Regions from separate parts of the Allocoprobacillus halotolerans genome, predicted to be linked through region 2. Evidence: a T-box and tRNA genes for the amino acid it is inferred to sense, from the RefSeq annotation. Region 2 holds a T-box; the other holds one or more tRNA genes.
The links. A T-box is a leader RNA that pairs with one kind of tRNA and senses whether it is charged. The one in region 2 lies ahead of pheS (phenylalanine--tRNA ligase subunit alpha), so its partner is inferred to be a tRNA-Phe.
Positions count from the first base shown of each region.

Region 1: it encodes a tRNA-Phe, which carries the amino acid that the T-box ahead of pheS (phenylalanine--tRNA ligase subunit alpha) is inferred to sense. The anticodon was not compared.

Region 1 is NZ_CP101620.1:2,262,408-2,282,548, reverse strand. Features, by position in the region: partial or broken gene NMU03_RS13440 (5-oxoproline transporter, DUF979 family subunit) at 1-131, opposite strand, end outside; gene NMU03_RS13435 (branched-chain amino acid aminotransferase) at 352-1,416, shown strand; partial or broken gene NMU03_RS13430 (citrate synthase) at 1,470-2,805, opposite strand; gene NMU03_RS13425 (HAD-IIB family hydrolase) at 2,879-3,652, opposite strand; gene NMU03_RS13420 (AI-2E family transporter) at 3,676-4,689, opposite strand; gene NMU03_RS13415 (hypothetical protein) at 4,818-5,363, shown strand; gene NMU03_RS13410 (hypothetical protein) at 5,360-5,854, opposite strand; gene NMU03_RS13405 (HAD-IC family P-type ATPase) at 5,851-7,185, opposite strand; gene NMU03_RS13400 (hypothetical protein) at 7,212-7,289, opposite strand; gene NMU03_RS13395 (hypothetical protein) at 7,319-7,693, opposite strand; tRNA gene NMU03_RS13390 (tRNA-Ile) at 7,820-7,896, opposite strand; tRNA gene NMU03_RS13385 (tRNA-Met) at 7,937-8,013, opposite strand; tRNA gene NMU03_RS13380 (tRNA-Phe) at 8,039-8,114, opposite strand; tRNA gene NMU03_RS13375 (tRNA-Asp) at 8,119-8,194, opposite strand; tRNA gene NMU03_RS13370 (tRNA-Met) at 8,198-8,274, opposite strand; tRNA gene NMU03_RS13365 (tRNA-Ala) at 8,393-8,468, opposite strand; tRNA gene NMU03_RS13360 (tRNA-Pro) at 8,476-8,552, opposite strand; tRNA gene NMU03_RS13355 (tRNA-Arg) at 8,567-8,643, opposite strand; tRNA gene NMU03_RS13350 (tRNA-Leu) at 8,739-8,827, opposite strand; tRNA gene NMU03_RS13345 (tRNA-Cys) at 8,833-8,907, opposite strand; gene ltrA (group II intron reverse transcriptase/maturase) at 9,178-10,494, opposite strand; gene NMU03_RS13335 (prephenate dehydrogenase) at 11,020-11,460, opposite strand; gene NMU03_RS13330 (NAD(P)-binding domain-containing protein) at 11,558-11,848, opposite strand; gene NMU03_RS13325 (nicotinate phosphoribosyltransferase) at 11,808-13,343, opposite strand; gene NMU03_RS13320 (hypothetical protein) at 13,466-13,546, opposite strand; gene NMU03_RS13315 (FMN-binding protein) at 13,513-13,821, opposite strand; gene NMU03_RS13310 (LysM peptidoglycan-binding domain-containing protein) at 13,875-14,141, opposite strand; partial or broken gene rnc (ribonuclease III) at 14,209-14,891, opposite strand; gene plsX (phosphate acyltransferase PlsX) at 14,888-15,685, opposite strand; gene NMU03_RS13295 (hypothetical protein) at 15,742-15,870, opposite strand; gene NMU03_RS13290 (helicase-related protein) at 15,906-16,631, opposite strand; gene NMU03_RS13285 (DEAD/DEAH box helicase) at 16,592-17,710, opposite strand; gene NMU03_RS13280 (hypothetical protein) at 17,698-17,913, opposite strand; gene NMU03_RS13275 (AEC family transporter) at 17,984-18,778, opposite strand; gene NMU03_RS13270 (Cof-type HAD-IIB family hydrolase) at 19,049-19,795, shown strand; gene pap (polyphosphate:AMP phosphotransferase) at 19,832-20,141, opposite strand, start outside.
Region 2 is NZ_CP101620.1:2,088,308-2,100,494, reverse strand. Features, by position in the region: gene NMU03_RS12315 (threonine/serine exporter family protein) at 138-890, shown strand; gene NMU03_RS12310 (threonine/serine exporter family protein) at 993-1,346, shown strand; gene NMU03_RS12305 (immunoglobulin-like domain-containing protein) at 1,393-2,820, opposite strand; gene pheT (phenylalanine--tRNA ligase subunit beta) at 2,822-5,212, opposite strand; partial or broken gene pheS (phenylalanine--tRNA ligase subunit alpha) at 5,217-6,249, opposite strand; T-box leader at 6,282-6,481, opposite strand; gene NMU03_RS12290 (ABC transporter ATP-binding protein/permease) at 6,525-8,381, opposite strand; gene NMU03_RS12285 (FtsX-like permease family protein) at 8,383-8,772, opposite strand; gene NMU03_RS12280 (hypothetical protein) at 8,802-9,383, opposite strand; gene NMU03_RS12275 (ABC transporter ATP-binding protein) at 9,380-10,162, opposite strand; partial or broken gene mnmL (tRNA modification radical SAM protein MnmL/YtqA) at 10,202-11,142, shown strand; gene hpf (ribosome hibernation-promoting factor, HPF/YfiA family) at 11,152-11,682, opposite strand; gene metK (methionine adenosyltransferase) at 11,775-12,187, opposite strand, start outside.

The sequences.
Region 1 (20,141 bases), 180 kb from region 2:
AGTGTGCCACAATATCCAGCTGTTAAACCTAAAGCACCGACAACAACAGGATTAGCCCCTTGTGCAATCAAGAAAGGAATCCCAATTCCCACTGTTATAACTGAAAAAGCTGCAAATCCATTTCCCATAATCTAATATCCACTATTATATATGAAAATGAATTTTGTTGCAACAAAGCACCTATACAAACCATAAAAAGTTAGAAACTTTTGTCTTTTTTATAAAATTATTTTTGATAATATTTGTATTTTCATAAAATATAATGAAAATTTTATGAGTATTCTCAAAAAGATATTGTATACAAGATTAAAAAAGAGTATAATTTCATTAATTATAAAAAGGGGGATTTTTATGGAAATCAAAATCGAAAGAGCAAAAACATTAAAAGAAAAGCCTGATCAAAATCATTTAGGATTTGGTAAGTATTTTACTGACCACATGTTTATGATGGATTGGGATAAAGACATTGGGTGGCATGATGCTCGTATTGTTCCTTATGGTCCAATTGCAATGGATCCAGCAACAATGGTTTTACATTATGCCCAAGAAACTTTTGAAGGATTAAAAGCCTATCGTAATCCTCAAGGAGATGTCTTACTATTTAGACCAGAAATGAATGCTCGACGTATGATTAACTCAAATAAACGTATTTGCATGGCGGAATTGCCTGAAGACATGTTTGTAGAAGCAGTTGAAGCTTTAGTAAAATATGAACAAGACTGGATTCCAACTGCTCCAGATACATCATTATACATTCGTCCATTCATATATGCCTCTCAGCCAGGTGTTGGTGTTCATCCAGCAAACAGTTATCGTTTTATTATTATTCTTTCACCTGTTGGTGCTTATTATCCTGAAGGTGTAAATCCTGTCAAAATCTGGGTTGAAGATGAATATGTACGAGCTGTCAAAGGTGGCACTGGATTTACAAAATGTGGTGGAAATTATGCTGCCAGCATTGCTGCTCAGGTAAAAGCTGAAGAAAACGGCTATACACAAGTACTATGGTTAGATGGCGTTCATCGTCGTTATGTCGAAGAAGTGGGTACAATGAATGTTATGTTCCTCATTAATGATACGGTTGTTACTGCTGCTTTAGAGGGATCTGTATTACCAGGTGTAACAAGAGATTCTATTATTCATATTTTAAAAGACATGGGATATAAAGTTGAAGAACGTGACTTAAGTATTGATGAACTAATGGAAGCTGGTCGCACTGGACAATTAAAAGAAGCTTGGGGAACAGGAACTGCTGCTGTTATTTCACCAATTGGAGAACTTTGTTATAAAGGTGAAATGATTACAATTAATGATTTCAAGACAGGAACATTAACCCAAAAACTTTATGATACATTAACAGGTATTCAATGGGGTAAATTAGAAGATAAATATCATTGGACAAAAATGGTTAAATAATCCAGATTATTCTGGATTATTTTTTCATAAAAAAACTATCTAAAGATAGCTTTTTATGAACGTTTTTCAATTGGTTGATATTCTTTTAATTCCCCAACATATTTTGTTGCGGGACGAATAATACGATTAGAATACAGTTTGTTTTCAATATTATGAGCAATCCAACCCACTGTTCTTGCAACAACAAATAATAAAGTATAGAGATCACTAGGAATATTTAACATATTATAAACAAGACCACTATAAAAATCAACATTGGTACAAACATGAATACCTTTGCGACGATATATTTCTTGCACAGCTATTTCACCAAAGCGTTTATATAACATATATTCATCATAACGGCCTTTTTCAATAGACAACTCTTTACATTTTTCACTTAAAATTTCACTACGAGGATCACTGAGCGTATATACAGCATGACCAATACCATAAATCAAACCACTGTTATCATTAAAATCTTTATCTAAAATACGACAAACAATTCGCTCTATCTCTTCATTTGAAGCATGAACTGAAATTTCTTCAATAACTTTTTCCATTTGCTGTTTAACGGCTAAATTAGCACCACCATGACGTGGACCTTTTAAAGAACCAATAGCTCCCGCTACCGCTGAATAAATATCTGTTCCTGTTGAAGAAATGACAACATTAGTAAAAGTTGAATTATTTCCTCCCCCATGATCAGCATGTAAAGCTAATGCAATATCCAACGTTTGGGCTTCTTGAGCTGTAAATTGCCCATCAGGTCGTAGTAATGATAAAATCATTTCAGCAATACTTAAATCTTTTTGAACATGATGAATAACCAAACTCTGTTCATCAAAGTAATGAATTTTTGTTTGATATGTATAACAAACAATACTTGGAATTTTAGCTAATAAATTAATACCTTTATTTAATGTTTCAATAATTTCTACATTATCAGGATCATCATCATAACTATACAACATCAAAACTTCTTGTTGGAGTTTATTCATCAGATTTTTTGCTGGAAAACCGAGAATATTGGCTTCCAAATAATGAGTTGGTAATGTATACTGTTCACTTAAAATATTTTTAAATCTTTCAAATTCTTCCTGTGATGGTAAATAACCAAAAAGAATTAAAAAACAAATTTCTTCAAATAAATATCGCTTTTCTTTTTGAGGATAACGAATAATATCTTCTACATTTATTCCACGATAATAAAGACTTCCATAGTCATCCTTTTTTCACCATTTTCCTTTTTATATCCCACAACATCAGATATTTTTGTCAAACCCACTAAAACTCCTGTACCATCTTCATTACGTAAACCTTTTTTACGGAATAAGTCTGATATAATTCATTATCAATTTGATTTTCTATTAATGATTTATCAAAAAAATCTTGAATTTGATTATCCATGCTATTCACCCCTTTTTCTGTATAACTAATAGTATATCATATTTTTGTATAATTGTATACAATTATTTCTTATTTAAATCCATCCAAAATACTGACAAGCGTATTCAATTCCATCATCATAACTTGCCTTCGTTACAAAAGTTGCTTTTTCTTTTAAAGCATCACAGGCATTTCCCATAGCTATACATGTCCATTCTGGCTTAAACATAATCAAATCATTATAGTCATCACCAAATACCACTACGTCTTCTTTTTGTCCACCGACATACTCCAACATTCGTAAAATACCTTCATCTTTAGCATCATGTTGATATGTTAAATATTCTTTCATAAAACGAATATGTCCTAAAGAATTCAATAGTGTCAATTCCTGTTCACGTTCTTGTTCAATCGCAATATATATTTTGTAGTAATCCTTAATATCTTGATATTGTAAAGATGAATCATAAAAATAACGTGTTGGTTCTTGACGATAACCAACCTGTTGAATAAATAGTTCATCATTCATAATAACATCAATGTTATCATTGGGTGAAATTAATAAACCAAAACCTTTTTGATGCGCCTCCTGGCATAAGGCAATGGCTTTTTGACGATCAAGTGGTCTATTTTCAATCAATTGATCATGAATAGTAATTGCTGCTCCACCATTACTGACAATATGATGAAAACCAGCTTTTTTTGCAAATTCTTTTGTTTTATAATAAGCTCTTCCTGTCGCAATACAAACAAAATGCCCTTGTTCTTGCAATTTTTGAATCGTTATTTTAGCGCTTTCTATTAATTCTCCTGTTTGTTTATGAGTCAATGTTCCATCTATATCAAAGAAAAAATACTTTTTATGCATCATTATCTTCCTCCCTTGCTTTATTATATCAAATCTCCACTTTTATGAAAATACTGATATAAAAAACTCATATGCAAAGGCGAAAGGACAATTCCCACAATACCAAAAAAATGTATATGCAAAACCATCGAAACAAGCAATAAAAAAGCTGGAACTTTCATTTCTTTATTCATGATATGGGGTTCTAAAAAGCTACGAATCATATTAATGATGACATATAAACAAAGTAAATAAATGGCTTTTATATAAATACCTTGAAAAATATAAAGAATGATCATAGGAATTAAGATGATCCCAACACCAATAAAAGGAAGACTATCTAATAGACAAATAGCGAAAGCATAAAGAAATGCTGGCTCTATTTTTAGAATAAAAAATGCAATGAGTAATATAAAAAACGTAATCATCATTAAAATAAGTTGGCATTTGATATAAATCCATAGACTTTTTAAAACCTTATTTTTGAGTTGTGCCAATTGATAACAGGTCTTTTTTTGAACTAATTTAAAGAAACAATCTTTCATATCTTCATAATCTAACATCAAAAAGAAAGTTGAAATCACAAACATAAAAAAGGAAAATAAAAAAGATGGTATGGATTTAATAAATGTTGAGGCAAAGGCAATGAGATCTAACATATTTTGATGAATCCAGTTTTGAAAAATGATAACGAAATCTTGTGGCAGAAAAGAAAATATTTGTTGAAAAAGTTTTGTCGTTTTATAAATAAATGGTAAAAAAATAGAATCATAATAGACTGGTAGCATTTGAAAAAAATGCATACATAAACAAAATAAAGCGGTTATACATAAAGCCAATAAAAAGGCAAACAGAAGATAAATAAATAATAATAACGAAATACCGATAGCACTTTTTTGAAGGGGTATGTTCTGTTGAATACGATCAACAATCGGTTTCAATATAAAAAAGCAAAGAATCGCTAAAATAAAAGGAAAAAACAATGAAAACATATATTTTAGAATAATGATATAAAGACATAAACTACATCCAATCACAATATATTTCTTTCGATTCATAGACTCACCTAATCATATATATGTTAAAAAACAAAAAATAAGTCCTTTCAGACTTATTTATACAAATGATGACATAAATCGACATTTTTCTTATTTTCATGATGTTAGAATAAATATGGTGAGTAATAATGTACATATATGATATAACACATAATCAATATCAATTTCCAATCTTAGATCCAGATTTTTCCTATCAACATATAGATTATCAAAAAAATCTTTATCCTTTTTTTAAACAACTCCACATTCCCCAATCCGTTCGCTTTTTAACAGGTATTTATATTGAATTTCAAATTATACCTTACCTGATTGAAGAATATCCTCAACTCTATTTTCATGTTTCTAAGCATCTCATGGAAAAAATGAAAGAGTATTTTGATTTCGGAGATGTTAGTCTTTATTATGAAAGATCTAATTTTTTCTTTATGGTCATGTTTAATACGAACGAAGATTTGATTGAAATAGCATTCATTGATCTTTATCATTATCTACAAGATAAAACTTTTGATTATTTACATAAGAAATGTTCATTTCAAATCAAATGTGGTGCTTATGTATCCACCATTAATATTCATCCTTATAAACTCTTTGATCTTTCAAAGGAACAATGCCAACAAATTCTTTCTAAAACCAATACGCATATTTCCGTTTATAATTTAAAGCTATTACGTTAATGTTTTCCTAGATATTTATAAATATGAACAATACCTCGTTTCAATGCAAACAAAACAAAAGGTGTTGTTGCACAAATAGGAATGATAAAAAGCATCGACACAGAAAATAAAGAATTGATTTCAAAGAAATCATGCATAACCATTAAAATCAAGTAGAAAACAACAGTAATCACACTAGCGACAATAACTCTTAAGCGATTCCAAGGCAGACATACAACAAAAACAACAAGAAAACTAATAAAACCAGCCACAAGATAATAATATGTTGATAATAGACGATCACTAAAATGAAACTGATATCCAATAAAAGTAATCAAAAGCATATAAATAATCATTGTTAAAGCACATGGTAATGCTGTTGAAATAACATGCTTTAAAAAACCTTGTGATGATAATGATGAAGAACGTTCTAAAGTCAATAAAAAGCTTGGTAAACCAATAGCTAATCCACTGATTAAACTTAATTGTAAAGGGGTAAAAGGATAACTCATTTGTAATCCAGCAAAGACAAGACAAAGAACTGTAGAATAAATTGTTTTTGTAAGATAAAGTGAGCTGACTCTTTCAATATCTGCAATAATCGCTCTCCCTCTTTAACAATATCAACCATTGAGGCAAATGAAGAATCCAATAATACAATATGAGCAGCTTGTTTAGCAGCATCACTACCAGCCGCCATCGCAATACCACAATCAGCATCTTTCAAAGCCAAAACATCATTGACTCCATCTCCAACCATCCCTACAACATGTCCATTGGCTTGTAATGCTTTTATAATACGTTGTTTTTGTTCTGGTTTGACACGTCCAAAAACATGATAATGTGAAACAATTTTTTCCATTTCCAAATCATCTTCAGGTAATGTTGAAGCATCAATATAAAGATGTCCATCTTTTAAACCCGCTAATTGTGCCACACGCGCAACTGTAGTTGGATTATCACCTGATAAAATACGAATATCAACATGAGCATTTTCAAAGAAACGTAATGTTTCTTTGGCTTCAGGACGAATACAATCATAAATAACAATCAAAGCCATAGCTTTCACTGCACCAATTTGTGACTGTGAAACATCAATGGAATCCGTTTGTCCTAATAATAAAACACGATATCCTTTACTAGCATACTTTTCAGCCTCTATCAAAAATTCATCATCAGGCATCAGTAAGAAATCAGGTGCCCCTAAAACATAGTTACCTCTTCCCACAATCGTTAAAGCACGCATTTTACGTTGTGATGAAAATGGAATAGAGTTATCAATCTTGACATGATACTGCTTAGAAAAATAATTTTGGAGTGCTAACTGCGTTGCATTGACATCATCACATTCATGAGCCATAACCCCCATTATAAATTCAATATCTTGAAGAGTATGAGAATTAATTGGTAAAACATTTTCAACTTTTAATTCTCCAGTTGTGATAGTTCCTGTTTTATCAAGACACAAAACATCAACTCTTGCTAAAGCTTCGATGGCTTCCATCTCCTGTATCAAAGCTTTCTTACGTGCTAACTTTCCCACTCCAATAATAAATGACAAACTTGTCAATAAAACAAGTCCTTCGGGAATCATTCCAATAACACCAGCTACTGTTTTAACAATAGCGCTTGCTAAATCATTAGGAAAAGCACTACGTTGTGAAAAATATAAAACCAATCCAACAGGTATAATAACAACACTTAATATTTTAATAACTTTTTCAATAGAATCTTTCATTTCTGAAGAAGCATTATTTTTATTTTTTGCTTTATGAACAAGTTTTGTAGAATAATTCTCATTACCCACACGAATAACTTTTGCATAGGCACTTCCAGCAACCACAAAACTTCCTGATAAAAGTTCATCATTTAGATTTTTTTAACTGGTTCTGATTCACCTGTCAATAAAGCTTCATTGACTTCCATCCCATGTGAATCTAAAACAATACAGTCACTTCCTATTTGATTGCCAGTTTCTAAAAAACGATATCATCTTTTACAAGTTCTTCAGTCGGAATAATCATTTCTTGTTGATCACGGATAACTTTTACTTTTTTAACTGTAACAACTGTTAACTGATCTATAATCTTTTTTACTTTTAATTCTTGATATATACCAATAAAAGCATTAATAAAAATAACAACCATAAATGTTAAATTCGTCCAACGTCCTGTTGAAATAATAATAGCTGCTAAAAAGAGATTTAAACAGTTAAAATATGTAAGAGTATGTTCTAATATAATTTGTTTTTTTGTTTTTGAAATATTGTCATGGGATATATTCATCAATCCCTGTTGTACACGTTGTTCAACTTGTTGATGAGTTAATCCCATTAATTTTATATTATCCATTCTATCACCTACTTCTCACTGAATATATCATATTGTTATGAAATATATATGAATATTAACAAAACCATTATAACATAAATAAGACTATAAAAAATAAAAACCTCAAGAATTGAGGTTAATGACAATTGGTGGACCCTGAAGGACTCGAACCTTCGACCGATCGGTTATGAGCCGATAGCTCTAACCAACTGAGCTAAGGGTCCGTATAAAATAAAAAGTGGTATTCACCACTACGATACTTAATGGTAGCGGGGAAGGGATTCGAACCCCCGACCCACCGGGTATGAACCGATTGCTCTAGCCAACTGAGCTACCCCGCCATGTAGTGAATCGTTTTTAAATGAATGGTGGTTCCGGCCGGAATCGAACCAGCGACACGAGGATTTTCAGTCCTCTGCTCTACCGACTGAGCTACGGAACCATAATGGCGGTCTGGACGGGGCTCGAACCGCGACCTCCGCCGTGACAGGGCGGCATTCTAACCAACTGAACTACCAGACCATTTGGTTGCGGGAGAAGGATTTGAACCAACGACCTTCGGGTTATGAGCCCGACGAGCTACCAGACTGCTCCATCCCGCGATATGAAATTAAATAAAATGGCGGAGGTTGAGGGATTCGAACCCCGCGGGACTTTCATCCCCTGTCGGTTTTCAAGACCGATCCCTTCAGCCGGACTTGGGTAAACCTCGCAACATAATGGTGGAGCTTAGCGGGATCGAACCGCTGACCTCCTGCTTGCAAAGCAGGCGCTCTCCCAGCTGAGCTAAAGCCCCATTACAATGGTCGGGAAGACAGGATTCGAACCTGCGACCCCCTGGTCCCAAACCAGGTGCACTACCAAGCTGTGCTACTTCCCGTTAACATAATTGATTGGCGCGCTAGGCAGGAATCGAACCCACAACCTCTTGATCCGTAGTCAAGCACTCTATCCAGTTGAGCTACTAGCGCCTCTTAACAGTGCCATTCAATAGTATCACATTTCATATTCAATTGCAACACTTTTTTTATTTTTTTCAACTCTTTTCAGAGCCGATTTTTATAACTGGTGCCCAGGGCCGGAGTCGAACCGGCACGGATTTTAAGGTCCGCAGGATTTTAAGTCCTGTGCGTCTACCAATTTCGCCACCTGGGCAACGATGGAGGTTCCAGCCGGACTCGAACCGACGATGACAGAGTTGCAGTCTGTAGCCTTACCAACTTGGCTATGGAACCAACTTCCTTAACTCGTTGCTCAAATAGTATATAATATTTTCCACATTTATGCAATACCTTTTTTTGTTTTTTTTATAATTCCCTTACTACATCTCATACTATAAATTATTTTTTCTTCTTTAATTCAATGTTTTTTCGTTTTATAAAAAATCATATTTTTTCACTTTTCTTTCCATAAATATAATCGAGTAGGAGAAAATAAATAATTTTATATTTATTTTCGACCTCTCACACCACCGTACGTGCCGTTCGGCATACGGCGGTTTAAATCTATACTGAAATATGTTTTAACTGATATTGGGCTACCATTGATGGTAGTCCTTTTCTATATAATAAATCATTAGTTATTCTTGTTTGAAGAAATGTACTTGCACATCTTGCATATGATTTTCGACTGTTTGCCCAAGTTTTAGCTTGCCATGGTAATGCCCCTAACTTTCTTAGTTGCTTTTCTCTATTTCCTATGGTTTTCCATTTCTTCCATAAGTACATACGTATCCTAAATCTTATTTGTGCATCTAGTTTTCTACAGACTTTTATAAAATTTCCAATACGGTAATAGTTAATCCACCCATTTACAAGTTGTCTTATCTTAAGTATTCTATATTCCCACGATACTGACCAACTTCTATTTGTTAGTCTCCTTAGTTTTGTTTGCAGTGTTGCGATAGATTTCTCATGTGGTTTTGCTTTCCACATAGATGAAAAAGAGTCATAATAGAATCCAAATCCTAGATATTTAATATCATTAGGTTTGGAAACTTTACTTTTAGTCATATTTACTTTAAGTCCTAGTTTCTTTTCTATGAATTTACTAATGTTTTCCATTACTCTATCGGCGGCTTTACTGCTACCCACTAATATAATACAATCATCTGCATATCGTGTGAATCTTAGTCCTCGTGCTTCCATTTCCTTATCTAGTTCATTGAGAACTATGTTACTGAGTAGCGGACTTAGATTTCCACCTTGTGGTGTTCCTACGACTGACTCTTTATATTCATTATCAATCATAATCCCGCTTACTAGATATTTCCTAATTAGGGATACTATTTCTCCACTCTTTACATCTTTCATGACAAGTGAAATAAGTTTATCATGATTAACTGTATCAAAGAACTTTTCTAGGTCTATATCTACTATCCACTGATAGCCTTCATTCATATATTCCAATGCTTTGATGATTGCCATTTCGCAACATCTATTTGGTCTAAATCCAAAACTATTGTCACTGAATATTGGTTCATAGATAGGTATTAACACTTGGGCTATGGCTTGTTGGACAAATCTATCAAGTACTGTTGGCACTCCTAGATTTCGTATTCCGCCATCGGGTTTGGGTATTTCTACTCTTCTCACAGGTTGTGGCTTATATGTCTTGTTTCGTATACTGTCCTTAATTTCTTCTAGATGTTTATCTAAATAGTCTTTAAGTTCAGCTACTTCCATTCCATCTACTCCACTTGCACCTTTGTTTCGTTTGACTTGTGTAAATGCTAGTTCTAGATTAGTATCACTAAGCATTTCCTCAAGCAATGTGTTATCAGTTTTCATATTTTCGTTACCTCCATTTCTTTCGCTATCCATTATACTCACCTTCCCTACATTCTTCTTTCGGGTCTTCTAGTGTACTCGTCTATCTCCACGGTTTCGTATAATGAAATCAATTCAAAATTCAATAACTGATAGATTTATTCAGTCCTTCGCTCCATGACCATTACAGTCACTTCCTTACTACTACGACTTCTGCTGACTTCTCACTATTCGTTGTTACTGCTGTATCGCTAGTGAGACCTCCCGGGATAAGGTCATATCTCTTTCCTCCCATATATCCGCCACATTTACATATAATAGTCCTATTCCGCAACCTCTTATGACTTCGTGTTGTTTTGCACACTCGTCCCTATTATATGCCTGATGTGATTCGTGTTCCTCGGACCAGGACTTTGCCTCCATCTTCTTTCAGATTCCATCTCACGATAGACACCCTTGATATTGGCTAGTGGTTGGCAGTTGCGACATCGCCCCCCACAGTGGACTTTCACCACCTAGATATATGCCATGCCCGGCATACAAAAAAGAAGATTATTCATGCAATGAAGTCTCTTCTTTCTATTTTTCTAATTTCTCTCGTCGTCTAGAGGATTCTAAAAACTTAGCTTTTAAAGTTTTTTCATCACCATTAGCAATAGCTTGTTTTAACTGATCAAACTCTTTTTCAAATCGTTCCATTGATGCCAATAGATATTCTTTATTGTGGAAGAAAAGTTCTGACCACAAGTCTGCATTAATATTAGCAATTCTTGTTAAATCACGAAAAGAATCTCCAATATACTTTCCAGTTTCATATTTTTCATCATTACTATTCATTAAAGCAACTGCCAATGTATGTGGTAACTGAGAAGTAAATGAAATGATTTCATCATGATCATAGGGACTCATAATTTTGACACTTTTAAAACCTAACTTTCCAACAAATTGACGCATCCATTCAATTTTATCTAATTGATTGAATTCATGTTGAATGACAATATAATTGGCATTATAAAACACTTCTTGACTGGCATAAAGATATCCTTTTTCTCACGTCCAGCCATTGGATGACCACTGATATACTCGACATCTTTATCTATAATAGCCAATGCCTGTTTCAAAAATAAGATTTAATTCCAACCACGTCTGTCACAATACTACCTTTTTTAAATTGATGATTAGCAATAAATTCTAAAACTTTAGAAGGATACAAACAAATAATCGTTAAATCACTTCGAGCAATAATCTCATGTCCATCTTGGTATCCTTCTATAATACACCCCTCAGCCTTTGCCATTTCTAAAGTCTTTAAATCACAATCCACACCATATACATCATATCCTTTGCCTTTCAACGCTTTTACAAAGCTACCACCTATAACACCTAAACCAACAACTGTAATTATCATAAAACAAATCCTTTAAAAAGAAAGGACTAATGTCCTTTTTTCCTTTCGCTAACATTTTTAGCTTATAATCTAATAATTTTTGTGTCAAATCAACATAATACATATGAGGATATTCTAAACGGAAGATTTCATCCCATAATAGACGTTTCTGTTGCTCAGAATACTTTCTAATTTCATCTAATGAATAATGCGGATAGACATTCTTTCCTTCATCAAAAACAAGTGTCTGTAAAGGATGAATCTCATATGTACCAGCAAAAAGTGTTTTATGTTTCCAAGAATCTAATTGATGATAAATCGTTAAATCTTGATTTTCATCCAATATTTCATCATGGAAAGCAATAATATCAGCAATGGCTTTATTTGTTTCTTTTTCGATTAGACGATAGACTTTCTTAAATCCTGGATTCGTAATTTTTTCAGTATTTTCAGAAATTTTAATTTTAGGAATAATCTCTCCATCTTTTTCAACAGCAGCTAATTTATAAACGCCTCCAAAAACTGGTGAAGATTTAGAGACAATCATGTTTTCACCGACACCAAAAGAATCAATTTGAGCGCCTTGTTCCAATATTGAACGAATTAAATATTCATCTAATGAATTAGAAACAGTAATCTGACAATCATGTAACCCTGCTACATCCAACATCATTCTAGCTTTCTTTGTTAAATAGGCAATATCCCCACTATCTAAACGAATTCCTTTTAATCTTTTCCCCATTGGTGCTAAAACTTCTTCAGCGACACGAATAGCGTGAGGAACACCACTCTTTAAAGTATCATATGTATCTACTAATAAAACACAATTATCGGGATATGTTGTAGCATAAGCTTTAAAAGCCTCATATTCAGAATCAAAAGATTGGACAAATGAATGAGCCATTGTTCCTAAAACCGGCATATGAAAATCTTTTCCAGCTGATACTGTAGCACTTCCAACAACACCGCCAATATAAGCTGCTCTTGCTCCGTAATGAGCCCCATCATAACCTTGTGCACGTCTAGCACCAAATTCCATGACAGCACGTCCCTTGGCCTCTTGAACAATACGTCTTGCTTTTGTTGCAATTAAAGATTGATGATTAATTGTTACTAACAAAAATGTCTCTATTAATTGTGCTTCAATTAATTTTGCCTTCACAGTAATTAATGGTTCATAAGGAAATACAGGTGTTCCCTCTTTGACTGAATAAATCGTTCCAGTAAAACGGAAATTTTTTAAATAAGTGAAAAAATCCTCATCAAAAACATTTAAAGATCTTAAATATTCAATATCTCCATCACTAAAATGCATATTTTCAATAGCTTCAATCAATTGCTGTAAACCAGCAAAAATCACAAATCCACCTTGATCAGGATTTTTACGATAAAACATATCAAAATAAACAATTTCATTCTGTTTTCCTAATTTAAAATAATTATATGACATCGTCAATTCATAAAAATCCATAATTAAAGTAATATTTCTTTCACGACCAACATAGTTTTCTTCCATTATTTAGCCCCCTATCATTTTCATTATCATATACCATTTTTTATAAAAAATAAAGACTTATTCTTCCTAGATAAAAAAAGTAGCTACATTTTTTTGTAACTACTTTCGACAAATAAAGAATATCAAGATTCATTTTTGGCTTTTTCATAAGCTTTCGCAACAGCTTCTTTCAACGCCTGTGATGATTTGGTTGCCCCAGAAATTGTATCCACATCATAATGATTTTTTCTTTCATTGTTTCAATCATTTGTTCTAAAGCTACACCACCAATAGAAGGTGTTTCATTATGTTCTTTAATAACAATATCTTGAATTTTATCATCTTTTAATGTTGTTTCAACTTCAAATTCGCCACCATATCCCATCGCCGTTGTTGTATAAGTGCCATCTTTATATTGGGTTTTCTTTTCTTCTGTTGGCTTTTCATTTGAGCATCCATACAACAAAGCAACCATAAATAGGATGATTATTTTTTTCATTTTCCAAACCTCCTATTTATAGTTTTTGCTTAATTTCAAATCTTATGCATTTTTTAAAAATATAAATCATAGGTTTCTCTTTGATAAGGTTGTGGTATTGGTGGAACTTTTTGAAAAACAATTGGAATCAACAATTGCTGGTGAGGATGAATTAACAAATCATCATCCAATTGATTCATTGCTTGAATCCATGCCACCTCACTATTTAAAGTTTTTGCAATACGATAAACATTATCTCCTTTATGAACCGTATACAAAACAATTTCTCCAACACGTGGATTCACAATTCTTTCATCATCATACATATATGGATTATACATCATTATCACTCCCAAGATAATGTATGTGTATTCTCACAAAAATGTCTAGGCATAATCCTCAGTATTTTTATTTTGTTGCTAATTTATTTAAAGCATCTTTTGCAGCTTGTTGTTCAGCTCGTTTTTTGCTTGTTCCTTTTCCTACACCTAAACACATGTCATCCATCATGACAGCCACTTTAAACTCAGGAGCATTGGATGGACCAGATGTCTCTAATAATTCATATGTAACTGTACGACGCTGATCAGCTTGTATTAATTCTTGTAAAGTTGTTTTATAATCAGTAATATCATCATAATCTAAATCATTGACATGTTTAAAAATAGTTTGTTCTAAAATCTTTAAAACTTCATCTTTTCCACAATCTAAATACAATGCACCAATAAAAGATTCAAAAATATTAGCTAAAACACTTTCACGTGTGCGTCCTCCACTTTTTCTTCTCCAACTCCTAAATAAAGCAATTCACCTAAACCTAATTCTTTGGAAAAACGAGCTAAAGATTCTTCACGAACTAATTTACTTCGTAAAGTCGTTAATGTTCCTTCAGGAACATCAAGGAAAAGTTGAAATAAAAATTCTGATACAAATAATTGTAAAACAGCATCACCCATAAATTCTAAGCGTTCATAATCTTTATGTACAAAATGCGATTCATTTGCATAAGAAGCATGGGTAAAAGCTTCTTTATAAAGTGCTATATTTTGAAATGGTATCTTTTCTTTCTGTAAAAAATCTAATATTTTCATTTTTGACTTAATCCTTCTTTCATTTGTCCCACAACATCTAATTTAACCATCTGGTATGCTAACTCCATTGCATTAGAGAAAGCTTTAGCATCACTGGCACCATGAGCTTTGACAACAGCTTTTTCAAACCCCATCATTAAAGCGCCACCTACAGATTTATAATCAAATTTTTCTTTTAAACTATATAATGAAGATTTCGCTAATAATGCTCCTAGTTTTCCCTTTAATGATGACATCATACTTTCTTTAATCATTTTCATTAAAGTTGCTGCAACACCTTCACATGTTTTTAAAGCAATATTCCCGCTAAAACCATCAGTGACCACAACATCATAATCACCACTAATGATATCTCGTCCTTCAACATTTCCCACAAAATGCAAACGATCACTTTGTTCTAATAATTGAAAGGCTTGTTGATGGGCTTCATCACCTTTTTTAGACTCTGTTCCAATATTTAATAAAGCAACTCGTGGTTTTGCGATTCCTCTGATATTTTTCGCATAAATATTTCCCATAATTGCAAAGTCATAAAGTTGCTGGGCAGTATTTTCAGCATTAGCTCCAACATCAAGCATCGCCATTCCTTTCCCATTATAAGTTGGCATCATGACCATTAAACATGATTTTTCTACCCCTTCAATACGTTTTAAAAATAGCATGGCACTCGTATAGAATGCACCTGTGGAACCACATGAAACCACACCATCCACAACACCTTCTCTTGCCATCATGACAGCTTTAACCATACTTGATTCTTTTTTACGACGAACTGACATAATGCCATCATCCATTTTCACAATATCTCTGGCATCCACAATATGAATATTGGCATATTTAGATAATTTTTCTAATTCTTCTTTTTTCCAGTGACATAAAGTTCTACATCTTGATGTTTTTTCATAAACATTTCACAAGCTTCTACAACAATTGAACTTCCTAAATCACCACTCATTGCATCTATTGATAATTTATACATGTTTCATTCACTCCCCGTCTGTAAGTATAACATATTTAATCAACATATTCATTATTCACTTTCAATTTCTCTTGAATCTTACAAATAATCCCTTGATATTCATGTTTTTGAACATAGTCTTGAATAATCTTATCAGCGTCTTTTCTGGCAATAGACAAGATGGGAAAGTCTTTCATCAAATCAGCCACCAAAAAAGTTGGCAAACCACTTTGACGATGTCCTAAAACTTCTCCAGGTCCTCTTAATTTTAAATCATATAATGAAATTTCAAAACCATCATGACTTTTTTCTAAATATCTCAAACGTTCTTTAGCCTCTGATGTTGTAGATGAGCTCATCAAATAACAATAGGCTTGTTCTTTTCCACGTCCAATACGTCCACGTAATTGATGAAGTTGACTCATCCCAAAACGTTCAGCATTATAAATCACCATCATATTCGCATTTTTAACATCAACACCAACTTCTACTACAGTTGTCGAAACTAAAATTTGAATTGTATTGTTTAAAAAACCAGTCATAACTTTTTCTTTATCTTCTTCTTTCATTTGTCCATGTAAAAGACCAACCTGATATTGCGATTGAAAATATTTTTGCATTGCTCCAGCAATTTGGATAGCACTTTTGGCTTGTAAATTCTCACTTTCTTCAACCAATGGACAAATCACATAACATTGTCCACCACGTGATAGATATTCTTTTAAATCTTTTAATATTGGTTTCATTGATGAAGAAGAAATATAACGTGTAATGACGGGCAAACGTCCTTGAGGCATTGTTTTAATCGTAGATACATCCATATCCCCATACATCGAAATGGCCAAAGTACGCGAATTGGTGTAGCGCTCATAATCAGAAAATCGACTTGTTGTCCTTTATTTTTCAACGCTTTTCTTTGCATAACCCCAAAACGATGCTGTTCATCTGTAATCACCAGACCTAAATTACCATAAACTACTTTTTCTTGAAACAAAGCATGGGTTCCTACAATCATATCAGCCTCACCACTGATGATTTTTTGATAAACTTCCTCTTTTTCTTTGACTGATAAAGATCCTGTCAACAATTCAATATGAACATCTGTATTTTCAAAAAACTGTATCAAAGTCTGATAATGCTGGGTTGCTAGAATTTCTGTTGGTGCCATTAAAGCCCCTTGAAAACCTGCTAAATAGTTGGCATACAAAGCTGCTGAGCTGACAACTGTTTTACCACTACCAACATCACCTTGTAAAAAACGATACATCATATGAGGACTCTTTAAATCTTCAACGATTTCTTTAATAGATGTTTGTTGATCTTGTGTTAAAGCAAAAGGCAAGGAAAGTATCCAGTTTTGAAATTTTTCAATATCAAAAACTTTGGCTATGCCAATTTCTTGAATACGTTGTTGCTTAATCAGCTGCATCGTTAATTGAAACCTTAAAAATTCTTCATATTTTAAATATTTCAAAGCTTCTTGAATATCTTTTTTATTTTCTGGAAAATGAATACAATACAATGCATTTTCTTTACGTATTAGATGGTGTTGAATTAAATATTTTTCTGGAATAAATTCCTCAATTTGTTGATGTAAAAGATGGAGTGCTTTTTTTATATATTGCCGATAAGATTTTTGAGTTAATCCTTCTTTTAATGAATAAACAGGATAAATACCTCCCATATCCTTCAATGACTTAATTTTAATATCTGAAGCCGTAATACGGTGATGTTGACATTTTCCAATGATTGTAATCGTTGTATCTATTTTTAAATATTGCCTTAAATAATGACGATTAAAGATTGTTACTTGAAAATGTTGTAAATAACGATCTTCAACCTCAAAAGTCATTCTTGACATTCTTCCTTTAAAAAGATTTTTACTGGTGAAATGACGTTTGCTTCAATGATGATATGGTCATCTTCTTCAGTTGGATATTGTTCTTCAATAATTTCATAACGATAGGGATATTGGGTAATCAAATCTTCTAAAGTATGAATATTCATTTGTTCTAAAAGTTCTATACGTTTGGCTGTTGTCTTTAATAATCGAATATCTGTCATTTTCGCACCACCTGAGGTCTATTGTATCATAATTTTGAAAAAAGATACTCTCTCAATAAGAATATCTTCATTAAATAAAAATCAATAACAAAATAACCATACAAACAATGGAAACTATAATGCTTAAAGAATTAGTTGTTGCAGGCATATCACCACTATATCCTATTCTTTGGCTAAAAACAGCTGATACTGTGGATAAAGGGGCACAACAGGCCATGATTAAGATTTGCTTAGCAAGTATTGGTAATGGCAATGCTACAAAAATCAATCCTGCCACAAGTATAGTTCCAACAATTCTTAAAATCATAATTTTGATAACATGATAAGCTTCACTTGGTGAAACTTTAATTTCAAGCATCAATCCAATCATCATCATTGCTAAAAAGCTATTGCCAGCCCCAATCGTAGTAGCCATAGACAAAAGAAACGATGGAAATTGAATATGAAAAATAGCCATGATAAAAATCAACAAATAAACATCAAAAGGAATAGATGAAAAAAGTTTTTTAAACACTTCCAGAAGTGAAAATGAATTTTCACCACTGGCAACATGATCAGCCACTGCATAAGTGATTCCTAGTCCCATTAATGCATTTCCAATATCAAATGAACATAAATAAACAACACCCATGCCTGGAAAAAAGGCTTGCACAAAAGGTAAAACAAAATTTCCAATATTATACCCTGAAACATTAATCATATATGTTCCTTTTAAGATTGGACGTTCCTTAAAAGCAGCAAAATATCCTACACAAATCATCAATACATTAGAAAGAATCCCTACTGCAATCAAGATAAGAATCGTTGCATCTAAAGATATACCATTGGCACTTGTTAAAAGGGCACAGGGTAAAGTCACATTCATAATAATAGTTGCAAGAATATTCGCATCACTCTTTTTAAGACTTTTAACTTTTTAAGTGTATAGGCAATAACAATAATCAAAACAAAAGTTAAAGATGTTATAAAAACGTCAAACATGTTTGGTCCTCTCCTTCTCTATGCATTATAACATGTCTTGTATAAAAAAGAAAAAACAAGCAAAATATGAAAAAAATTTTTGTATTTATAGAAATGACTGCTATAATAAAAAAAGAATGAAGGAGGCAATTATGATTCAGGCAATTTTTTTGATATTGATGGGACTCTTGCAAGTTTTCAGACGCATCAAATCCCCTTATCTACATTTGAAACTTTAAAAACACTTAAAAATAACGGAATCAAATTATTTATCGCAACTGGTCGTGGCAAAGATGGATTGGACATTTTACAAGGTTTCCCTTTTGATGGCTACATCACTTTAAATGGTCAGTATTGCTTTACCGATGAAGAAGTCATCTATGAAAATACAATTGATTCACAAGATATTCAGAATTTATTAAATTATTTAGACAAGAAACCTTTTCCTTGTGGATTCACTGAAGAACATACAAAATATTTTAATATGCGTAATCATCTAGTTGATGAAATCCATGAAATCACTCATAATGATAATCATCCAGCTAGAGATTGTCGTGATGTTGCTCAACAAAAAATATATCAATGTATGTGTTTTGTAGATGAAAAAGAAGAAATAGAAGTATTGAAAGTGATGCCTCATTGTCATGCTTCAAGATGGTATCCAACTTTTTGTGATATTTCCCCATTAGGTGGATCTAAACAACATGGCATTGATCAATTTTTAAAATATTATCACATTGATTTAGCTCATACCATGGCTTTTGGTGATGGTGGCAATGATATACCCATGCTAAAACATGTTGCTTTAAGCATTGCAATGAAAAATGCGAATGATAAAGTCAAAGCTATTGTAGATTATGTGACAGACGATGTTGATCATGATAGTATTTATAAAGCTTGTAAACATTTTCAATTGTTATAAAAATAAGAATAAGGCAACAAACCTTATTCTTATTTTTTATCCAAGTCTTTTTTCAATCTCACGAATCACAATTTTCATCGCTTTAATACGAGCGTATTTTTTATCAACAGATTCTAGGACATACCAAGGGGCAAAAATCGTATTTGTTTTTTGCAGCATTTCCGTAATTGCATTTTCATATAAATCCCATTTTTCACGATTACGCCAATCTTCTTCAGTAATCTTCCATTGTTTTTCTGGTGTATTTTGACGTTCTGTAAAACGATCTAATTGTGTCTGATTATCAATCTGTACCCAAAATTTAATAACAATAGCACCCCAATCATGTAATTCTTTTTCAAATTCA
Region 2 (12,187 bases):
ATATGGAACTCAAAGCCTCACGTCTACTTTCCTTATTATCTTCTTCTCCTCAAAAATTAATTCAAGAAGAATTTTCACATATTCCATTGATTCAAATATCTGATTTATGATATAACATTTATCTGTGGGGTGAAAATATGAATGATTTAGATGTTTTACAACAGATCAATAAAATTGGACAATTGCTTTTAAAACATGGGGCAGAAATCTATCGTGTTGAAGAATCTTTAAAAAGAATGTGTGAAGGCTTTGGTTTTACAAATATAGAAGTTTTTGCGATTCCAACATATTTTACCTTATCTTTAACTTTACATGATGGAACACCTTATCAGTCTTCTAAGCGTTCTCGCAGTAATCGAACACATTTAGACCATCTCTATGAACTGAATTGTTTAGTCCGTCAAATCAGCAATCAAGAACTATCTTTAGATGAAATCAAAGAAAAAATTCAAAATATTGAAAGTCAAAAACTCAATTATCATTTGATTTTGATGGGGTATATTGTATCGGCTGCGATGTTCTGTGTCTTTTTTGGTGGACATATCCCTGAAATGATTGTTTACGCTTTTATTGGTTTGATTCTTTATTACTTTATATATTTACTAGAGAGATTGGATGTCAATGGTATCGTGCGTACAATTCTTTCTAGCATGGTTTTAGCAAGTATTGCCATTATTGCACAAAAAATGAATATCATTTCTAATCAACAATCTGTCATCACTGGAACTTTAATGATTCTTGTGCCAGGTATTGCGATTACAAATAGCTTAAGAGATATTATTGGTGGTGACTTTGTTTCTGGGCTGTCACGTATGATTGAAGCCATTTTAATTGCTGCCAGCATCGCTATTGGAGTGGGTATTATGATGATGATTTTACAAGGAGTTTAGTATGGAAAGTTTGATACAATGTTTAGCCGCTTTTATAGGCTGCTTTGGTTTTACATTTATATTTAGAATTCAAAAAATATTTGTTTTTCAATCATCGGTTCATTGATTGGAGCTTTAGGTTGGTTTATTTATTTAATTTCTGATTCTTTAAATAATATTTTCTTACAAAGTTTTATCGCCATGCTTTGTGTTTCCTTATTAGCCGAGTTCTTTGCTCGTTTCTTTAAAGCACCTGCAACAATTTTTATCATTATTGGTTGCTTTCCTTTGGTACCTGGTAGTGGAATCTATTATACCATGCTTTATGCTGTGCAAGGTATGAATGATTTGTTTATGGAAAGTTTTTTATCAACATTAGGAACAAGTCTATCACTCGCTTTAGCGATTTTAATTTCATCAACAACTTTCCAAATATATAAACGTATCAAAACTAGAAATTTTGTTGATATGGGATAAAAAAGAGAAGTGAAATGTTAAAATGATAACATTCACTTCTCTTTTTTTATTCTTCAATCATAATTGCTTGTGAGCCCATACCTTCATAAGCTTTTTCAAAAGCATCTTTATCCCAAATTGTTAATCCTTGTAAAGGATTATTTAAAACAACACGATCTTCATCAAAACCAATCAAAACAAGACAATGTTCACTAACTGGGAAAGTGACTTTTTCATCCGTATACTTTCCATCCAATGTCTTAATATACCATTGTTGTTTTCCTGATTGTTCATATGTTTGTAAAGAAGCCGTTGCCCATATTTGAATAGGATGTCCCATTTCTACATAAGTTAATAAATCTTCTAACGATGAACCTGTTAAATTTTTGACTTGATGTTTTCCATTTTGTTCTTTAATGATTGTTTCTAAAACATCAACCATTGGTTCAACATAAATACCATAGCCACGAGAAGACATACTACCTGTAAAAGCAACATGTGGATCTGCGCCATATAAACGTCCATCTTTATACTCAAGTGGTACAATTGGAACTTTTTTAATGACTTCTGGCATAGTTACATCATATCCATAATATTGTAACAACATCGTTGAAGATGCTGATTCACAACCATTATGATAATCTGGTAATTGTAAAACCATTGGAACATTAGAAATACGATAAGATGTTTCTTTTTCTTTGACCACAACTTCTCGTTCAACTTTTGTTTCGTTACCTGCCTGATCTTTGGCTGCATAAGTTAAAGTATATGTCCCTGCTTTTTGGGTATCTACTTCACCTGATACTTGAATAGAAGCTGTACAATCACCATCCACATTATCTTGTGCTTCAACATTTTTTAATGGATCGAATTTTTCATTCAAATAAGCAATCATTGGTTTGATTGTCAATTCAGGAGCTGTTAAGTCTGCAACCTGCACTTCAAATGACTTTTCAACCACATTTTGTGAAGGATCGGTGGCTTTAACTTCAACGCTGTAAGTTCCCATTTTAGAAACATCCACTTTTCCTTCAATTTGAACATCACAATCATCTTGTGAATTATCACTGACGGTAATAATATCTGAAAGTTGAAAATTTTCAGTTCCATAAGCGACTGTTTCCTGACATTCAATAGTTGGTGCTGTTTCATCAACAACTTCAATATGAATCGCATAAGTTTCATCATCATAAGTAACTGTTCCATGATATTCACCAATTTCAGGATATTGTTCCTTTTCATCCAGATATTTAATATCTTCTAATGATAATTGACAATTTTCAATAATATCTTCACGTTCTGAAGGTAGATACCAAGTTAAATTCAAATAATCTGCGACATCATGACTCAGTTCTTCCCCAACTTCTAAAGTGATATCTCCGCCATCTGCCAACTTTAACTCTATTCTCCATATCACAATATAGACTGCAATAAAGAGAAGAACAACCCCAAACACAGCGATTCCAACACGTTTTTTTGAAAGTTTTCTTGCCATATTAAACTCTTAAATGCGCTCCATAATCTTTTGATACAGCATTTAAAATCTGTTCCATTGTTGCATTGATTGAAGCATCATCCAATGTTTTTGAAGCATCCTGGAATGTTAAAGCGATAGCCACTGACTTTTTACCACTTTCGATATGTTCCCCTTCATATATATCAAAAATCTGTGTATCAACAATTAAACGTTGACCAGCTTTACAAATAGAACGTACTACATCATGAACTGGAATATCTTTATCCATAACCAAAGCAATATCTCTTGTTACTGATGGATATTGTGGAATATCTGTAAATTTAATCGCTGGTTTCTTTAAATTTAATAAAACAGATAAATTCAATTCAGCCACATAAACATCTTTCACATCATATTTTTTCGCTTGACGAGGATGAATTTCACCAATCACACCAACAATATCTTTTCCCATCATAATATATCCACTTCTACCAGGATGGAAATCAGAATTATTGGCTTCTACTGGTTTTAATGTATAACGTGATTCTTTAATACCTAATTTTTCAAAAATTGTTTCTACAAAACCTTTTAATAAATAGAAATCAGCTTTTTGTTGGAGTTGTTGCCATGCAACATTTTGATACATTCCAGAACATGCAATCGCTAAATTTTGAATTTCTGTATCTTTTGAATAAGTATGTGAAATTTCATAAATCATGACGTCTTTTTGAGCATGAGCATGGTTATAATTAATAGCCTGCAACAAAGATGGAATCAATGATTTTCTTGTTACACTTCTTTCTTCACCAATCGGTAACATTAAAGATACATTATCTTGATGATGGAAAAGATTGAAATCATCAACCATTGCTGGTGATGTTAAAGTATAAGTCATCACTTCATGTAAACCTAAATCTGTTAATAAATGTCTAATCATTTTCACACAACTTTGAACTGGTGTATAAGCACCTTTTGTCATTTCCATGAATGGTAATGTTGATGGAATATGATTATAGCCATACATTCTGGCAATTTCTTCAATCACATCAGCATCCATAGACATATCATTACGATAAGTTGGTACTTGAATTGTAAATGTTTCTCCTTCTAATGTGTATGTAAAATGCAAACTTGTTAAAATATCTTCAATAGCTTCCGTAGAAATTGTTGTTCCTAATAAACCATTCACACGTGTTGTTGTGAGTGTAATCACTTTTTCTTCAACTTCATAATCAGTCAATACACTTTTATAAATTTCTTTGGCGTCAGCTAATTCTTCAAGTAAAGCAGCGCAACGATTCAAAACTCTTGCTGTATTCGCTGTATCAATAGCACCTTTAATATAATGCTGTGAGGCATCTGTTAATAAATTCAAACGACGTGCTGTGTTTCGTAAAGTCGCTCCATGGAAAGTCGCTGCTTCAATCACAATATTAACAGTATTTTCATCAATCTTCGTATCATCGCTACCCATGACACCTGCAATACATCCGATACCATCATCAGTTGAAACAATAATATCTTCAGGCAAAATATCATATTCTTTACCATCTAATAAAGTGGCTTTTTGATGGAATCCAGTTTTAATGACAAAACGTTTTTCTTTTAATTTATCATAATCATACATATGAATAGGTTGACCTGTTTCTAACATCACAAAGTTAGAAATATCAACAATATTATTGATTGGTTTAATACCACTTGCCATCAAGAATGTTCTTAACCATTCAGGTGATTCTTTTGTTTGTACCCCTTTGACTAATTTTGCACCAAATAATGGGCATAAATCAGTTTGAGCATCAACTTCAATATCACTCTCTAATTCATTCAATGTTTTCATGGCAGGAACATGAACGTCACGCTTTAATAAAGCACCTACCTCATAAGCCAAGGCAATCATAGCCATACAGTCAGCACGATTTGGTGTTAATCCAATTTCTAAAACTGTATCATCATATCCCATGTATTTTAAAGCTTCTTCACCTACTGGAGCATCTTTATCTAAAACATGAATACCTGCTTTATCTTCTTCTCTTAATAATCTTTGATCAATACCGAGTTCAGCAATTGAACAAATCATACCATTTGATTCAACACCACGAATCTTTGCCTCTTTAATCTTAAAACCTTCACCTAAATCACATCCTGGCAATGCCACAATGACTTTTTGTCCAGCATCAACATTCGGTGCTCCACAAACAATCTGTTGAACCACGCCATTTCCAACTTCTACCTGACAAACATTTAAATGATCACTATCAGGATGAGGAACTTTTTCTTTGACATACCCTACAACAAGTTTATCTCCTCTTGCAAAAGTATGCATTCCTTCTACTTCATGACCAATAGATGTTAATTGATCAGCAATTTCCTGTGCCGAAAAATCATCGACTTTTACATATTGATTTAATAATTTTAAACTTGCTTCCATATGCCTAATCCTTTCTTACAAATTGATTTAAGAATCTTAAATCACCACTATAAAAATCTCTAATATTGTCAATACCATATTTCAACATGGCCACACGTTCTAAGCCAATTCCAAAGGCAAATCCTTGATAAACTTGACTGTCAAAACCACACATTTCTAAAACTTTAGGATTGACCATACCTGCTCCTAAAATTTCAATCCATCCAGTCTGTTTACACATTGCACAACCTTTCCCATTACAGTTATAACAAGAAATATCAACTTCTACACTTGGTTCAGTAAATGGGAAATAAGATGGTCTTAAACGAATTTCACGTTTTTCACCAAACATCTTCTTCGCAAATAATTCTAATGTTCCTTTTAAATCAGCCATAGTAATATTTTTATCAATAACCAAACCTTCACATTGACTAAATTGATGTGAATGTGTCGCATCATCATCATCACGACGATATGTTTTTCCCGGACAAATAACCTTGATTGGTCCTTGTCCATTGGCTGCTAACATAACATGAGCCTGTACTGGTGATGTATGTGTTCTTAATAATGTATTTTCATCAATATAGAAAGTGTCCTGCATATCTCTAGCAGGATGATCTTTTGGTAAATTCATTAATTCAAAGTTAAAATGATCTGTTTCCACTTCTGGTCCTTCGCAACACTATAACCCATTCCAATAAATAAATCTTCTAATTCTTCTCTAATCATTGTTAATGGGTGAATTGTTCCAAGTGGTAACTGACTTCCTGGTAAACTAATATCAATTTTTTCATTTTGAATTTTTTCAAGCATCTCTGCTTCTTCTAAAACTTTTTCTTTTCTTCAATCGCTTGTGTCATTTCTTGTTTGACTTTATTAGAAACCTGTCCAAAAGAGGCACGCTCTTCTTTTGTCATATCTTTCATTGATTTCATAGCTGATTGCATTGGTCCTTTTTTCCCTAAATAGAAAACTCTCAAATCATTCAATGCTTTCAACGATGAACAATCATGAATCTTCAATAAAGCTTCTTCTTTAATCTTTAATAATTCGTCCATAATATCCTCCTTAAAATAAAAAAACCGTTCCACATAGGAACGATTATATCGCGGTACCATCCTAATTCATAACTTAATAAGTTATGCCCTTTAAAGCAGTAACGTTGCTCTACGGCGATGATTAGTCGCACTCCAAGGTGAATTCAATAAATGCATTGTAAGAAAACTTCCAGCCTTTGTTTTCCTCTCTGATACAAATTCTTTACCTACTTGTCCTTTTCATCGTATTAACGGTAATATTATAACTAACTTTTTGATGAAAAACAAGTTTTTCTTTATTCTTTTAAAGCTTGTACGGTATTCATTTTTAAAATATAAAAGAGCGGTGGGCATTGACTGATAAAAACCAATAAGGCACATAACACAAAAACGACCCCTACAACATACATATCCATCTGCAAAGAAAACATTTCACTTCCAAAGACATCTTTCATAAAAGTATTCAAAATTTGAATAATCTGATAATATAAAATCAGACATGAGCTTTGTGCGATAAACAAAATCTGTAAAGATTCATAAAAAACAATTTTCATAATGTCCAAAGAACTGGCTCCAAAACATTTCATAATTGCTAAATCCTTTTTCTTTTGTACAACATTCAAAAACATTACTTCACCTATCAAAAATAAAGAAGATAAAATAGCCAATAAAGAAAAAATAGCTAAAATCATATTTACCTGTTCAAGAGTCTTTGAAACATTCTGGGTTGTTGATTTTCCAATTTCCATAAACTCATAATCAGGATATTGTTTTTGTAGTTGTTTGATGACATCTTCTCTTTGATAATCTGGATGGACATAGAGAATTCCTAGATGTGAAGTAACCTGATTCACATCATAAGTATAGACATCTTTTAAAAGATGAATATAGGCATGATTCATCTGATAAAGTGTATCTAATGTGGTTGTTTGATTGGTAATACCAACAATTTTATAACAGATACCTTTCACTTCCCAGTCATGTTGATACCAGGCATAAACATTTTGTCCAATTAAAGACGATACATCCTGCTCACCATAAAGATGTCTAGCTGTTGATAATGATAAAAGAATCTCATTATTGGCTTGAGGATATTGTCCATATTGTAATGAGAGATAAGTATAGGGCGATGTATCATCACCAATAAATAGTGTTTGAGATTGTTCATAATGATCAGATTCAAAACCAATACCTAAACATTCATAATCATCTAAAAACATTTCACTTTTGATAATACCTGCTTGATTTTGCATTTGATCTAACAATTCCAATGAGAGTGATTGTTGATAACGAGATTGAAAACTAATTCCAGATGCTGGTACAAGTGAATAAATATATTGATGAAACTGTTCTTCAAGATGGCGTGTTAAAGTCAGAGCCGTCACAATACATAACAAAGACAAAAGCAAACCCATGATAAGTTGTAAAGAACGCCCTTTATGGGACCATAAGGAAGCAAATGCCAAGCGCATATGAGAAAAGACATATTGATGATGAATTGTAGGAAAATGTTCGATACGTTTTTGTGATGATAAAATATCATGATTGATAATTTCACCATCTTGCATATAATAAATTTCATCACTATATTCTTTCACTAATTTTTCATCATGAGATACCAAAATGACAAGACGATGTTTGGCTTCATTCTTCAACAATTCCATCACTGCTTTGGCATATTGAGGATCAAGTGAACCGGTTGGTTCATCACACAAAAGAATATCACTATGATGGTAATGACTTCGTAAATAAGCCAAGCGTTGTCTTTGTCCCATTGAAAGTGAAGTTAATGATTGTTGTTTCAATGCATCCATTTCTAAAGCGAAATCGGCCTTTTCCTGTTTATGAAAAAAACGAGGCAAACTGATATTTTGTTTTAATGATAGCCACATAATCAAATGAAATTGTTGAAAAATAAAACTGATGTGGCGACGACGATAACGTGTCAAACGATGTTTCACTGAACGTCCATTCCACAACAGTTCACCTTGAAAATCACGATCAATACCACCCAAAATATGTAATAATGTTGTTTTCCCACAACCACTTGGTCCAACGATTGCGACGATACCTGCTTTTGGAAAACATAAAGAAATATCATTTAACACCTTTTGATAATGATAACGTTTGGAAATATGTTGAACTTCAAGCATCCTATTCCTCCCTTAAAACATCTGTTTTTGTAATCTTCATCATTTTTTGAATCGGTCTTAAAACAGACAAAACACTCATAACAAGATAAATAAAGAAAATAATAATATATAAATCATAGCGTGAAAAGAAAATAGGTTTTAACAATAGTGAAAACGAAAAATAATCTTGAATGCATAAAACATGATTCACATATTCATAAGCGATCATGGATAATAAACAACCTCCTAATGCTATTATGCTACCTAACAAAATAGCTTCACAAAGTGATAAGAAGAATAATCTTGAAGATGATAATCCAAGCGACAATAAATAAGCCATATCATGCTTTCTTTCATAATAAATGATAGATTCAACAATCCCCAACAATAATAACGAAATCAATAAACTCATACCAATAAAAACACCTGCAACAATTTGAGCTAATGAAAGTAAAGATTGATAACTATTGACACGTTCTTGTATTTCATTATAAACAATATAATCATGTGATAATGTTTGATAAACGGATTTATTTTGTGTTGCTTTGGTTTCAACAATACATTCATGATGATTGACAAGTTCTGGAATATTATTTTTAAAAGTATTGGATAAATAAATTTCATCTTGACTAAAAAATCTTGTGGAAGAACCCCAACAATCACCAATGAAAAAGTTTTTTGTTGATAGGTTAAAGTGAGATTTTGATTATGATATTTTTGATAAAAGGGTTGACTGACAAGAATTTCCATATCATTTTGAGGCATACGTCCTTGTATTAAAGATACATGATTATTGTGTTGAGGTAAAAAATATTTTGTTGCTTCAATATCCTGATTAGCTGCTTGAAGTTGGCATTGTTCTAAATGATAACCATAATCTATGTAAGCTATATTTTCATTTGTCAGCAGACTTTCAAAAGGTGTTCCATCTTTCTTTTCCACATTGATGATATTTTTTAATACAGCCTGTTGTTGACTTTGTAAAGTCGCATCAAAAGCGCCAAAAATAGCCGTCACAATCAAAAAGAAAGCCACAATAACAATCCATTGAAATAAAAAAGAAACATCAATTTGTTTCTTTGATGAATAATCTGACGAATCGGATAAAACCATAGTGTATGACGTTGATGTGCTGGTGCTACCTGAATAGATGATGTTTTCTGTTTTTTAATTTCTCCTTGTAATTTTCCCTGAAATAATGTTAAAACATCATCACAATAAGTCTTTAATAATTGAGGATCATGGGATACAATAATAACTAAAACATTTTTTGAAATCTTTTTTAAATATTTCATGACATCTTGAGCCTGTTGATGATATAAAGCGCCAGTTGGTTCATCACAAAGTATAATATCTGATTGTTTCAGTAGTGCTTTAGCAAGTGAAGCTCTTTTCATCTGTCCACCAGAGAGTTGACGGGGATAGCGTGACAATAAATCTTGAATATCCAATTGGGTCACAATCTTTTGTAAAAAAGACACATTGTAATGAAGGTGACTAATATGACAAGGTAAAATCATATTTTCTTTGATTGTTAGAGCGGAAATAAAATCTTTATTTTGCATCATAAATGAAACATGTTCACAAATAAATTGTTGCGAATTCATAATTTTATCACCATTATAAAAAATTTCACCCTGATAATCATCATCTAGCATACCCATAATATATAAAAGTGTACTTTTCCCACAGCCACTTTGTCCTTGAATCCCAATCAATCCCGTATCTGGAAAACAAATAGAAATATCATCAAGAACTTTTGTTTGATTATATTGTTTAGAAATATTTTTTAACGCTAACATTGTATTCTCCTTTATGTTATAATCTTGGCAGGTGATGTCATGAATAAATTTCCATATACATTTGATAACAAGCGTTATCATACTTATAATTACTTTTTAAAAACAAAATATCATGGTAAAGTCGCTAAAGTGTCTTTAAATGCTGGGTTCACCTGTCCTAACCGTGATGGTACTTGTGGCAAAGGTGGCTGCATTTTCTGTTCCGAATCAGGTTCTGGTGATTTTGCTGGTCATGTGAAAGATTCCTTGCAAAAACAATTCGAAGATATTTCTTCCATTATGCGCCAAAAATGGCCTGACTGTCAGTTTATTGCTTATTTTCAAGCAAATACCAATACCTATGGTACAGTTGAACAATTAAAAGAAAGATTTGAACCATTTGCCAATAAAAAAGATGTTGTTGGCATTGCAATAGCAACACGTCCTGATTGCTTAAGTGAAGACATTTGTGATTATTTAGAACAATTATCTCATCGCTGTGATTTATATATTGAGCTGGGACTTCAAACGATTCATGATCAAACAGCAAAACTCATCAATCGTGGTCATGATTATCAGACTTTTTAGAGGGCCTACAACGTTTAAGACAACGACATCTTGATGTTTGTGTTCATATTATCAATGGTCTACCTTACGAAACTTATGATATGATGCTAGAAACAGCCAAACAGGTAGGTCAACTTGATATTCAGGGATTAAAGATTCATAATCTCTATATGTTAAAAAATACAGCCTTGCATCGTATGTATCTCCGACAACCATTTGATATGTTAACACGTGAACAATACATTTCTTTGGTTGTTGATCAACTGCAATACATTCCACCTCATGTTGTGATTGAAAGACTAACAGGTGATGGGCCTATTGCTGATTTAGTTGCCCCATTATGGTCTATCAAAAAAGTGACAATACTCAATGATATCGATAAGTTAATGAAAGAAAAAGATACCCATCAAGGGTATCTTCTTGAAAGCTCTTAGTGAGCTTTTTTATTGTGTTTCAATTAATCCATAACCACCGTTATGTCTTTTATAAACAACACTGATTTCATTTGTTTCTACATCACGATAAACAAAGAATGAATGTCCAATCAATTCCATTTGCATAATCGCTTCTTCCATATCCATAGGTTTTGGACTGATTGATTTTGTTTTGACAATAACATCTTCTTCCTCGTGTTCTAAAGGTTCAATAGAAGCAACGTTCAATGCGAGTTTATTATCTTTTGATTTACGACTTAATCTCGTTTTATACTTTCTAATTTGTCCTTCTAGCTTGTCGATAACTAAATCAATCGCATTATAAAGATCATTATCAACAACCTCCGCTCTTAATAATACATATTCTGTTGGAATAGTCACTTCAATTTTTTGACCAACTGGATAAGTTCTAATTAAAACTTTGGCTTCAACATTTTCACTCATAATAAAATACTTGTCTAATAAATTGAGCTTTTTGCTGATTTTTGTTTCAATCCCTTCAGTTAGTGCAATATTTTTTCCTCTTATACTGACTTTCATAAATATTCCTCCTTCGTTAATATTATTATACCATTTTTCATTTATAAAAAACACTGATTTCATTCAAAAATTAAAAAAGCTCCGATGGGAGCTTATAAATATTTTTTCAAACTGTCTACACGATCTAATTTTTCCCAAGGAAGATTAATATCTCCTCTACCAAAATGACCATAAACAGCAGTTTTTTGATAGATTGGACGTAACAATTGTAAAGTATCAATAATACCTTGAGGTGTTAAATGAAATTCATTGTTAATCGCTTTCAAAATCACGTCACGAGAAACTTTTTCAGTTCCATAAGTTTCGATATAGACACTTGTTGGTTCTTTAACACCTATTGCATATGATAACTGAATTTCGATGCAATCACAAAGTCCAGCAGCAACAATATTTTTTGCCATGTATCTTGCCATATAGGCTCCACTACGATCGACTTTAGATGGGTCTTTTCCAGAGAAAGCTCCACCACCATGACGTGCACTTCCTCCATATGTATCAACAATGA